2 regions of the Bacillus sp. LLTC93 genome follow, and region 1 is predicted to be linked to the other one. Evidence: a T-box and tRNA genes for the amino acid it is inferred to sense, from the RefSeq annotation. Region 1 holds a T-box; the other holds one or more tRNA genes.
The links. The T-box of region 1 lies ahead of glyQ (glycine--tRNA ligase subunit alpha). A T-box ahead of a tRNA ligase gene usually reads a tRNA of that ligase, here a tRNA-Gly.
Positions count from the first base shown of each region.

Region 2: it has a tRNA-Gly gene. The T-box ahead of glyQ (glycine--tRNA ligase subunit alpha) is inferred to sense a tRNA for this amino acid. The anticodon was not compared.

Region 1 covers NZ_PVME01000001.1:581,594-588,193, forward strand. The annotation lists gene glyS (glycine--tRNA ligase subunit beta) at 1-808, opposite strand, end outside; gene glyQ (glycine--tRNA ligase subunit alpha) at 801-1,688, opposite strand; T-box leader at 1,803-1,980, opposite strand; gene recO (DNA repair protein RecO) at 2,020-2,790, opposite strand; gene C6W18_RS03155 (YqzL family protein) at 2,826-2,969, opposite strand; gene era (GTPase Era) at 3,120-4,025, opposite strand; gene C6W18_RS03165 (cytidine deaminase) at 4,018-4,416, opposite strand; gene C6W18_RS03170 (diacylglycerol kinase family protein) at 4,530-4,916, opposite strand; gene ybeY (rRNA maturation RNase YbeY) at 4,894-5,373, opposite strand; gene C6W18_RS03180 (HD family phosphohydrolase) at 5,374-6,600, opposite strand, start outside.
Region 2 covers NZ_PVME01000003.1:790,807-797,406, forward strand. The annotation lists gene queG (tRNA epoxyqueuosine(34) reductase QueG) at 1-843, opposite strand, end outside; gene C6W18_RS13590 (hypothetical protein) at 927-1,523, shown strand; tRNA gene C6W18_RS13595 (tRNA-Gly) at 1,623-1,696, opposite strand; gene C6W18_RS13600 (hypothetical protein) at 1,824-2,333, opposite strand; gene C6W18_RS20485 (hypothetical protein) at 2,356-2,481, opposite strand; gene C6W18_RS13605 (hypothetical protein) at 2,562-2,843, opposite strand; gene C6W18_RS13610 (PqqD family protein) at 2,840-3,745, opposite strand; gene C6W18_RS13615 (hypothetical protein) at 3,729-5,195, opposite strand; gene C6W18_RS13620 (ABC transporter ATP-binding protein) at 5,173-5,919, opposite strand; gene C6W18_RS13625 (hypothetical protein) at 6,036-6,248, opposite strand.

The DNA.
Region 1 (6,600 bases):
GCAATGCAAGGAACTCTTCTTCAAAGGAGCCAAACAACACTGTTGGGTATTCAACAAGATCGTTGACTTCTTCTAGAAGCTCAGGATCAACTGGAATAACCCAGCCTTTTTCTGAAGAAAGAGCATTTAGCTGCTCAGTAATCCATTGCTTTCTTTTATCTGAATCTGCAATAACAAATTGATCGTGTAATGTTTGCTCAAAAGAAGCAGGTGAGTCAATGCTGGCTGTCGTACCGAGGAAGCGATGTCCTCTTGTCTCCCGGCCGCTTTTCACGCCTGCAATTTCAACAGGAACGATCTCTTGCCCAAATAAGCAAACAATCCATTTAATCGGACGGATATAGCGTAAATCTTTGCTTCCCCATCTCATGTTCTTTGGAAAGCTTAATGAAGCGGCAATCTCACCTAGCGCTGGGAGAAGGTCTTTGACTTGCTTTCCTTCTTGGAACTTTTGGACATGGACATAATCCACACCTTTGATCTCTTTGAAATAGAGATCATCTGTTGAAGCGCCTTGTCCGCGGGCAAAGCCTTCAGCCGCTTTTGTCCAATTGCCTTCAGCGTCTTGAGCAATCTTTTTAGCTGGGCCTTTTGCTTCTTCTTTGATGTCTTCTTGTTTTTCTGCGACACCTTTGACGAGCACAGCAAGACGTCTTGGTGAATTGAATAAGACAACATCTTCGAATGAAATATTTTGCGTTTCAAACCAAGCTTTTACTTTCTCACCTAGCTGCTTAGTGCTCTCTGGCATGAAACGAGCCGGCATCTCTTCTAAGCCGATTTCGAGTAATACATCTTGTTTATTCATGAGAAGCCGCCTCCTCTTTTAACATAGGGAATCCAAGTTTTTCTCGCTCTTCGTAATACGTTTTAGCCACTTTTCGCGCTAACTGACGTACTCTTCCAATATAGCCAGTTCGCTCAGTGACAGATATAGCGCCCTTTGCGTCAAGCAAGTTAAACGTATGAGAACATTTGAGTACATAATCGTATGCCGGGTGAACAAGTCCTTTGTCCATTTGGCTATGCGCTTCTTTTTCATAGGTTGTAAATAAATCAAACAGCATGTCAGTATTAGATGTTTCAAATGTATAAACAGAGTGCTCATATTCAGCCATTAAGAATAAATCTCTTACAGTAAATCCGTCTGTCCATTCAAGGTCAAAGACATTTTCTTTGTCTTGGATGTAAGAGGCAAGACGTTCAATACCGTATGTGATTTCAACAGAAACTGGCTTACATTCTAAGCCGCCGACTTGCTGGAAATACGTAAATTGCGTAATTTCCATGCCATCAAGCCATACTTCCCAGCCAAGTCCTGCACAGCCAAGAGATGGATTTTCCCAGTTGTCTTCAACAAAACGAATATCATGTTTCAACGGGTCAATGCCAAGTGCCTTCAATGATTCAAGATATAGTTCTTGAATATTATCAGGTGATGGCTTAATGATCACTTGAAATTGATGATGCTGATACAATCTATTTGGGTTTTCTCCATATCTACCATCAGCCGGGCGTCTAGAAGGCTCTACATACGCTACCTTCCACGGCTCTGGTCCGATGCTTCGCAGGAACGTGTATGGACTCATCGTTCCAGCACCTTTTTCTGTGTCATACGCCTGCATTAAGACGCAGCCTTCATTTGACCAATGCTTTTGCAACGTCAAAATCATGTCTTGAATATTCAATGATCGCACCTCCATCTTTTTCTACACCATCCGCTATGTATGGCGGGTGGGGACTAGAACCTCATAAGAGAACACAAAAACTCCCGTCTCTATGCTCACAAGGTTCCTTGCAAACATAGGGACGAGAGTTTTTCCCGCGGTTCCACCCTATTTGCTGGTGTCGTAGCACCCAGCCGCTTTGTTTTACGTTGCTCAAGAATGCCTTTCGTTACGCCTCCATCCTTAGCTTACACCGCCCTAAGGTCGCTTTTATGGATTATACGTAAGTACTTCTTTCTGTCAATGCAACATATTTTATCTTAGATGATCTTACAAAAAGTCATGGGAGATGTCAACTTTTGTTTTCGTCACCCATTAGCTTTTTCATGGATTCCATCTGATTCATGAATTTTTTTGATTTTAAATAAAGACCTGAATACTCGTCATAGTAGTGATCCAGTACTTGGCGAATTTCTTGTTTAGTCTGCGGTTTCACGTCAACCTGACCAAGCCTTGATAAATCAAAATAATGAAACAAACGAAGCAGTCTTGCAGCTGCTGGGGATAAGGGTAGTTTATATGGATCTTTAGAAAAGCAATTTTGGCAAATAAATCCGTTATCTCTAATCGAGAAATGGAACTGCCCTTCTTTTTGACCGCAGTGCACACATTGATCCAGTTCGGGCTTCATCCCCATCACTGATAACATTTTGACCTCTACAATAAATAAAATAATATCAGCATCTGTGCCTTCATTGAGATGACGTAAAGATTGAAGAAGGAGCTCAAACAAATAAGGGTTTGGCCTTTTTTCTTCTGTTCCTTTATCAAGTAATTCAGTCATATATGCGGCATATGCGGTCAGAAATAAATCTTCCCGAATAGCCCGCATGCTTTCAATCATTTCACCTTGCTGGAGCGTTCCAAGTCCTGTTGATGATTGGATGAGGAAGGTTCCGTATAAAAATGGCTGGCTTATGGCTGACAGGCGGCTGTTTGATTTTTTAGCGCCTCTTGCCATCACACCAATTTTCCCATGCTCTCTAGTGAGCAGCGTGACAATTTTGTTTGTTTCGCCATAATCTGTTGTTCTAAGGACGATTCCTTCACTTTTAATGAGCATTTGTCTACACTCCGAGCGTTGGAGGGGGTCAAGAATTATAAGATTGGAAAATCAAATCGTGCTATCTCTTCTTCAAGTCCATCGGGTCTTTCCAGGTTCTCCTTTTCTAACTCTTTGAAAAGCAGATACGTGTCAACGCTTCCTGTTTGTGAAAATACGTTCCATGTAAAATTCAACATAAAAACCCCACCTTTCTTTATTAGAAGCAGCAACGCTACATCCAACATATTAATTTTATCTTGACCAGACGACCTCCATTTCATGATAAACAATTTTTACTAATCGAACCGCACCATTGTCAGATTTCTTGACAACTGATGCAGCGATTTTTAATATTCGTCTTCTCTAAATCCGAAGTCACGCAGGTGAGTGGATTTATTACGCCAGTCCTTCTGAACTTTTACCCAAAGCTCAAGGTATACTTTTGAGCCTAGAAGTGCTTCAATATCTCTGCGCGCTTTTTGTCCTACTTCTTTTAATAAACTGCCTCGTTTACCAATGACGATCCCTTTTTGTGAATCACGTTCAACGACAATCGTCGCCGCAACATGAATCTTGCCATTTTCATCTGGCTTAATAGATTCGATCGCAACTGCAATACTGTGAGGAATCTCTTCTCTCGTTAAATGCAGCACTTTTTCACGAATTAATTCAGAAATAATAAACCGCTCTGGATGATCTGTTACTTGATCTGCCGGATAAAATTGAGGGCCCTGTGGAAGGTAACCTTCAATTTGCTGAAGAAGCGTGTCAATGTTGTTGCCTTCAAGAGCTGAAATTGGCACAATTTCCTTAAACGGATAACGTGTGCGGTATTCATCAATTAAAAGGAACAATTCATCTGGGTGAATTTGGTCAATTTTATTGACGACAAGGAACACCGGTGTAGATGTTTGCTTTAGTCGTTCAATGATAAATTCATCACCTTTGCCATAGCCTTCCTTTGCGTTGATCATAAACAATATCAGGTCGACTTCCTTCAGTGTATTTTGAGCCACCCTCATCATAAAATCACCTAGCTTATGCTTAGGTTTATGAATTCCTGGAGTATCGATAAAAATCGTTTGTGACGTGTTGGTTGTCAAGACACCTTGAACTTTATTTCGCGTCGTTTGGGGCTTATCACTCATAATGGCAATTTTTTGTCCAATGACACGATTCAGAAAGGTTGATTTTCCTACATTTGGTCTTCCAATAATTGATACGAATCCTGATTTGAAGCTTTCGTTAGTCATTTAAATCCTCCGGTGAAAATGCGCCTGGCAATAGTTCGTTTACTGTTGTTTCGTATATATGTCCTTTTAAGTTTGTTAGGATCACTGGCATATCTGGTGCACAGAGTTCTGAAATGACCTGTCTGCATGCGCCGCACGGTGAAACAGGTCGATCTGTATCAGCCACTACTGCAAGCATTTGAAAAGATGTGATGCCTTCTGAATAAGCTTTAAAAAGTGCTGTTCTTTCCGCACAATTACACATGCCATATGCTGCATTTTCAATGTTGCAGCCGCCATACACTTTTCCATCATTCGACAATAATGCTGCACCAACTTTAAATTTAGAATAGGGTACATATGCAAAATCTCTTGCTTTGATTGCTTCTGAAATCAACTCTTGTTTGTTCATTCCTAGTTCCCACTTTCAGAAGAAATGGACCCACTGTCACATTTATATTTTACATAATTCACGCGACATTTTCACGCCCATTTCTAAAAATGTTAATAAATAGTAATATTGTTCTATTGCATGATCTTCGGCAGGAAGATCATCAACCCAATCATAACCGAAATCGCGGCATAAACGCAAACAGCGCCTGCTGCAGCGTCCTTTGCTCTTTCTGCAAGCGGGTGCTTTTCTTCTGTCATAAGATCCACTGTATGTTCAATGGCTGTGTTGACAAGTTCAAGCGCAAACATCCCCCCGCATAATAGCAGCACGATCATCCATTCGACCGGTTCAATGTGAAACCAAAAGCCGCAGATCACCACGATGATGGCTGCGACTGTGTGAAATCGAAAATTCCGTTCATTCAAGAAAGTTCGCCAGATTCCTCTAAATGCATAATAAAAACTCCGAAAAAAACGGGCAAGCGGCTTTCGTTTCTTACGATGATCTCGAAAGGCCATAATCATCCAATATTTTTGTCTGTTTGGCGAACATTTCTTTTTCATCTTCCTCTGTCATATGATCATAACCAAGTAAATGAAGGAAACCATGAATCGTTAAGAATCCAAGCTCTCTCATAAAGGAATGTCCATATTCTTCTGCCTGCTCTTTCGTTCGATCAACACTAATGATAATGTCACCGAGTACCGGCGGGATGTCATCGGCGCCAATAATCTCAATCTCACCTTCTCCTTCTTCCTCAAGTGCAAAGGAGATCACATCTGTTGGCGCGTCCTTTCCCCGGTATTCTTTGTTGATCTGATGAATTTCTTCATTCGAAACAATCGTTACTGATACTTCTGCCTGATCTTTTACCTCAAGGGCATCCGCAGCAAATTGAAGAAGCTTTTCCACTTCTTCAAGCTGCTCTTTTGATACTTGTCCTGTTTCATCTATTAAATCGATTAACAATGTCATTTACTTCACCTTCTGCTTCGGGGCATCTGGATACTCAATCCGAGAATGAAAAATCCCCTTTAATGTTGTACAAATCGTTTGGCTAATAATATTTAATTCTTTAAATGTCAGATCACATTCACTAAATTGCCCATCCTGCATTTTATCTGAAATAATGCCTTTGACAAGCTTTTCAATCCGCTCTGGATTTGGGTTATGCATCGAACGAACAGCGGCTTCAACGCTGTCAGCCACTGAAATAATCGCCGCTTCTTTTGATTGCGGTTTTGGACCAGGATAACGAAATTCTTCTTCTGTCACCTGATCATCACGTTCTTTTGCTTTGTAGTAGAAGAACTTTAAAAGCGATTTCCCATGGTGCTGTTCTGCAATATCGACAAGCTCTTCAGGAAACTTCTTTTCTCTCAGCATAGCAGCACCATCTGTCGTATGGGCAATAATAATATTTTTACTCAGCTGAGGGGAAAGCTTGTCATGCGGATTATCAATGTTCATTTGGTTTTCAATAAAGTATTGCGGTCTTTTCGTTTTCCCAATGTCATGATAATAAGCGCCGACCCTTGCTAAAAGTCCGTTTGCGCCGACTGCTTCACATGCAGCATCCGCTAAATTCGCCACCATGACACTATGATGATATGTACCTGGTGTCTCTGTTAAAATCTTTTTGAGCAGCGGATGATTTGGATTAGATAATTCAATCAGCCTCATTGTTGAAAGAATGCCAAACATGCTTTCAAAGACAGGCATTAACCCGATAACCAAAATAGCTGATGCAAATCCTGACACAATCGCCATCATAAGGTTCACACCGATTTCAAGTCCTGATGGAGAGGAATTTTGGATTAGCGTGATTGATAAAACCACAAGAACATTCGTCAAAGCCACCAAAAGCCCTGCTTGCAAAATTTTCGATCTCGCATTATGTTTTCTCAAAAACAAAATGCCCGCCATCCCGCTAATGAGATAATAAGCGCAGATGACATAATTAAAGACGCCGGTCACTCCTTGATTAAACATCATACTGCCGCAAAGGGCAAATACAAGGCCAGAGAAGATCGCTAACCGCTCATTGATCAACAGCTTGATCAGCATCGTCCCAAGTGCAACTGGCACGACATAGCCTATCGTTGTGTATTTCGTTTCCTGGAAGAGACTGAATACTTCCATGATGATTAAAATAATGGTGAAAATAAGCGAGTAAAGCAGTAACGATTTATTCTTATGGAC
Region 2 (6,600 bases), on a different contig from region 1:
TCGATTGCTGATCGTAAGGAGCGGCTTTAAAAGTGGCTTTGCAATTTCAGGGTCCGGCTCCATTTCAGGATGCAGATGAAAGTCTTTCCCTTTATTGATCGGGCAGACGATTTGGCACGTATCACATCCATACAATCGGTTCCCTATTTTCGAACGAAATTCGTCAGGTAAAAACCCTTTTGTCTGAGTTAAAAACGAAATGCACCTTTGAGAATTCAGCTGTCCTGGATTCACAAGTGCACCTGTCGGACACGAATCCACACATTTATTGCACGTCCCGCACTGATCTTCAATTTTCTCATCCGGTTCAAATGGGACATTTGTGATCATTTCAGCTAAATACACATAAGAGCCGAACTCTGGTGTGATAATCATACAATTCTTTGCACTAAAACCAATACCAGCGCGTTCTGCTACAGCACGATCAGACAGTTCCCCTGTATCCACCATTGATTTTGTTCGTATATCGACATGTTTGCTTCGCAAAAATTCCTCGAGCATATCGAGCTTTTTTTTCAAAACAACATGATAATCCGTTCCCCATGAAGCCCTGCAGAAGATTCCCCTTCTCGCATCCTTTGTGCTTCGAGGAGCATCTTTCATTTTGGAAGGATACGCGAGCGCTATCGCAACAATTGATTTGGCCTTTGGAAGCAGCAAAGAAGGGTTTGTTCGTTTTTCAATATCAGGCTCTTCAAAGCCGGACAAATACCCTAACGATTCATGTAAGATCAGTCGGTCCTTTAATGAATCAAATGTATCAGCACTTGCAAATCGAATTTTATCGACACCAATTTCTTTCGCATATTGAATTAACTCTTCTTTTAATTCTCCAACATGAATCACCTTGCAAACCTCCTTCCTTTGTTTCTTCTGTTGTTTTCAGTATAATACGAGTGTATCATGACCGATTGGAGTGAGTCACTGTGAAGATACATATGGAAATTTATCATCCTCAAAACCCGTCTATCCATGTTGGACAGATTGAATATTCACATATTGAAGTCGGTAAATCACCTCAAATGTTAAAAGGTCGATTACGCCTGTTTCAAGAGTCTTTGTTTTTTGAATACGAAGATAAAGCCTTAGAAGAAGTACAAGCAATCAAAGTATGGACTGATCTTTTAGAAGACGTCCCTTTCCTTCCACTTCTTTCTGATATTCAAAAGGAACAATTTATTGACTCGACCAATTCCGTACAGGATTTGTCGATATTTTTCTCATTAAAATATTTCTTGCCCATCCTGACATTAGATGCCGATCGCCTAAAAGAACCACTTTCACTGGCAAAAAATGATGCTGGTCACATTGAATGGCAGGACGACGCAGGACTTAAGGGATTATTTTCTCAAGCAAGTAAAGCACAAATTTCTCAAGACACAAAAAACATTCTTCAAATCATCCTTTTCCCGCCATCTATTTCCCGGGAAAAGAGTGAAGCTCTTATACAATCCTTGACGAAGATGTTTATACAAATACATGGTGGAGAAAGCAAATATGAACTCATTGAAAAAGCACTGTAGCCTGACAGTGCTTTTTCACATTATACTGACATAATAAAAAACGCAACACTTCGTTTATCTAAGAAACGAAATACTGCGTTATTAACAAAAATTATGTATTGGAGCGGGTGATGAGAATCGAACTCACGACATCAGCTTGGAAGGCTGAGGTTTTACCACTAAACTACACCCGCATCAATCTTTTAAAGGCAACATCATTGCGTTGACTTTTATAATGTTACAACTTTCTTAACAATTCGTCAAGAGAATATGAAGATTTTTCGTCAAAAAACTTCATATTCTCCATATATATTACGATAGTTATTTGTCTAACTGGACAAAAAATAAGTACGCATGTGACATATTCTTCAACGCTTTCTCGGGGTTCTTCTCGATTGCTCCAAGCATAGGTGAAATCCCATCTTTCCCCATTGCAGCTGTATACGCAATTAGTGCTTTTTCTCCTGAAGCCACTTTGACAGATTCAGATTGTGCGGAAAAAACATAATCACCTACTTTGAATGGAAAGCTTGAAGTTGCTTTTGTCATCCCATCATTCTTCTTGTCTGACCAAATACTAAATTGTGATTCGTATATATCTTTCTGATGATTCAGTTGAAAGAGCATGTTCATCGTTTGATCGGTTCCATCCTGATGTAAGGTAAAGGTGGCAGAAGATGCTTCCTCATCAACTAATCGACCATTTTTATAATGACTCCCGATAAAAGTAATACTCTTATTCTTCTTCGTTAATCCCTTTAGGGTAAGAGCCACCATTTCATTAGTAGTTGTTGCATCTAGTAAGCTTTCTTCTTTCTTTGTCAGCTTCATTTTTTCGATTGTTACTTGATTCTTAGATACGGGTTCTGTTTCTTTTTTTAGATACCGTCTTCTCTGTCGTCGTTGTTTCTGCAGCCTTCTCGCCGCATCCCGCTAACAGAAAAACAGCAAATAAAAGAATACTCCATTTTTTAATCATTGATATCCCCTTTGATGTTTTTTATTCTTTATTATACTAAAATTTGGTTGATTATACAAAAAAAGATTAGGAGAATTCTCCTAATCTTTCGCTTTTTTCTGTTTCATTGCCGACAGCAATGCCACAATGAGAAAACTCGCCGCAAAAATCACAATCATATAAATAAAAAAGTTTGGCTTGATCTGAAAAGTAAACGCTGACGAACCTTCCATCTCAAAAGCGAGACTGTTAAATAATAATGCATCATTCGTTTTTGATTGAAATAAATGATAGAATAGTACACCAATTGTCAGCATCGGAAAGCCTAAGAATCCTAGAAAACCACCAACAATAGCACCTTGTTTCATTGCCTGAACGTTCATGATCGTTGTCCTCCCATTCCACCAAGCAATAACTGCTTCATAATGGACTTACCATCCCCCATAAACGGAAGAAGGTAGAGTAATTGAATAAAATACGTGATTGAAAAAATGAAGAAACCTGTCGAAATCGGGTTCTCTTTCAGAAATAACACGGTCACAATGATGCCTGCTGCCCCAATCACACCTGGTGCGAGTGGTCCAAGCAGCGTAATCCATACCTGCTTTTTCTGAAATGGATCTAATACAGGTCTCACAAACTTCACAGACATCATATCGCTCGCAAAAAACCCTTGAGGACCATCCCGTCCCGCAAACTTCCGATGTGCATATCCATGTGCTGCCTCATGCAAGGCGGTCCCGGTAATTAATCCGAAATAAATAATGGAAAAATAAATCGCAATGGCTGCAATCGATGGATCAGGAATGAATAAAAAGGCGATTCCTGCCATGACCATGAAAAGCACCCAGAAAAAGATGATTTTACGCGTCACCATGAGCAAGGCCGTCCCCAATATTTGAAGGAATGAGTGTCCTGTACAATCAAACCGTTCCTTCATCTTTACTTGATACTGCTTAAAAAATTGACAGCAGGCTGTGACAATCGGATATGGTGATTGATAATGAATAGACAGCAAATGATGCTGATTCAACCCCATCATCAGTTGATAAAAATCACGAGCAATCACAGACTCATCGACCTGAAACAAATCGGCGAGCTCTGCCGTAATACTCGCTTCTGTCCTCTTGCCGTCAACTTTCGTTAACATATGATATGCACTTTCATTAATCGGGAGAGTGCTTCCATACTGCGTATCAGTCAGATGCCTCTTTTGTAAGGTCACATACGGCGCAAGAGCCGGTACCCGCTCGATCTTTAGCTTACTGTTAAGAAGTTGAATCATGTGAATACCTCCATGAAAAACCTTTGTATATGGCAAAGATGAGCAGACCTTCAAATCCTGCCACAAGCAGCCACTGAAGCGTTTGACTCGACTCCCCTATGACATAATTTCCAATAAACACAATCGGAATCATGATTAAAATAAGTGCTCCAAATGAAAAAATGCCCGTGTATGGATTATTTCGATCAAGGGGCAGTAAAATACCCACCACATAAAAGAGAGCCGTTGCATTACAGAGAGCAGCAGCTCCAATCAAAAGGATCCAGATCTGATCAGGAAGCGTCCATGTTGCAATCATGAATAAAGCAATTTGCAGCACGCCAACGAGTAGAAGTCCAATAAACTTATACAGAGCCACTTCCCACGACCTTAGGCCAAATGTTTTATACATCCCTAGCATACGTTTATCATTGCCAAATGAATTAAAGGCTGTTAATCCAGCAAGAGCACATAGAACAAAAAACGCTTCTCCTTCAAAGCGGAAGGCAAACTGATAACGGACGAATAAGATCACAATGAGAAGAATGAGAAAGTTTAAAATGTTTTCTTCATTTCGCACCTGTGATTTGATTTCCTTTACAATAAGTGACCACTTTTTTGAAGCAGAGAATGGCAGTTTGTTTAAAAAAGTTAACGCTTTTTTCTCAGCCATAATCGGCATCAGGGCGAGAGAAATAAATGCGCCGCCCGCAGATAAGAGGATCAATAGGATCAAAATCGCATAATTCACCCCATCTGGAGACATCCCTTGTGCCGCTAGGAATAACGGTGCTGTAAAATACATCAAATGATAATCAAACTGTACATATGATTGCTGTATTTGGCTGATGTCAAAATGCGTCATTCCATACGCCACAACCAGTGCCAATAAAACAAATATCGCTGCAAATTTTTGCAACGGTAATTTTAATTTCAGAACGAGCAAATAGGTGATGTTATAAATGAATTGCAGCAGCATTAGGACAAATAGCGATTGCAAAAGCACCATCAAAAAGAAAGTGAGGATAAAGAAAATACCGATTCCTTGGGCAATAAAATTAGGTAAAAGCAAGATGCCGATAAAAAATAACACAAGCCCTGTCACTACTGTCACCATCGGAATGAAGTATCCAAGACTTTTCTGAAAGGTAGAGAGCGGGAACCAGCTGAGCTGCATAGAAAACCGGTCTTGCTCAGGCGTTCTGACCTTGATCAGAACAAATAACAAGCTTGTAAAAATAGATGCATTGATCGCCATCGACACAACCAATAATCCAAGTGAACGTTCATCCCCATTTAAGAAAGCCTTCATAAAGACACCAGTAAAACTGTATCCAATGATGGCCCCCATTGTGACTGCAAACAAAAAGAATAAGACCACAATGATTCGCTTCGTTTGAGTATCAAAGAGCTTATACATCTCCTGCTGCCACATTTTTAGCATCATTTTAGAAATGATTAATGATTTCATCAAAATGTGCACCCCTATCACTTAACATTGAAGCTTTCAGAAACACCTGTTCCAGTGTGCTTGATTGATACTTCTCCTTTAAGGCTGAGACCGTTCCTTCATCCATTTTATTTCCCTTAGAAATAATGGCGATTTTGTGGCACAGCTCTTCCGCTGAAAGCATATCATGCGTTGAAAGCAAGATTGCACCATGGTTCTCGGCATAACGCTTCATCAGTTTCTTTGTGTTTATAACCGCTTCAATATCAAGTCCTCTAAAGGGCTCATCCATGATCACCAATTGACTATCAAGCATAAAGGCGGCAATCAGCTGTGTCTTTTTTTTCATACCATGTGAATAGGTTTCGATCGGTCTTGATAAAGCCGAGTCCATATCAAACAGTTCAATTAGTTGATTTCTTCTATGAATTGTTTTACATTCATACATAGAAGAAACAAAATCTAAATATTCAGCACCAGTCAATGCTTCAGGGAGCAGCAGGTCATCTGGAATATAGGCTACTTGTTTTTTAAAGGATGGTTCATCATTAGTGACGTCCTGTAAGTGAATTGTTCCTTTTGTATGCTTAATGATGCCGAGTATACAGTTAATCATCGTTGTTTTACCAGATCCATTCGGTCCTGCAACAGCAACGATTTGATGAGGGGCAATTTTTAAATAAAAATCATTGACAGCAGTCACATTATTTTTATACGTCTTGGTTAAATTCTCGATCGTAAACATATAACCTCCAAGTGTCTGCATATTCTTTTAAAAACAGATCAGGCTAAACCGCCCGCCACAGACGGTTTAGCCCTGGTGTCATATCATAGAAGTAAAAAGATGAATCCTAAGTATAGCTACTTACATTCAATTTGGACTTTTAAGCCACTTTCCCACTGAACGGCTCCTGTAAAGCTACCCTTGCCGTTTGCTAAACACCAAACTGCTGCTCCTAGAACAACTGTTGCTCCCAATCCAAGAAGGACTGCAACAAATACTAAGAACCAAGCTTGGTCCATAATAGCAGGTTCCATAGTGGAATAGTCAACTTGCGGCGCTGCATAAGTCATACTTTTCACCTCCCAGCTTATGATGATCGTATCATAGGCGTCACACTCCAAACATCAACAGAAGATCCCATTTTTGACCGAACATACTTTCGGGTAAAATGTGACTTTTTATTCAATTATTTACTCCCAACTGCATGAACCCTCTCTTTTTCACTAGTTTTCACCACAACACAATGCCTAATAAACCCATATAATGGCAATTAAGCCAGCTTTTTTCTACTTTTTTTCAAATAGTTCATTTTTATCATCTCTTCTATATGTTCTTTCATTTTTGAGATATAGAAAGAATTCCCCCGATATATCAGATATAGAAGTCCCAATTATATGTCGTTAACAGATTAATTATGAAATA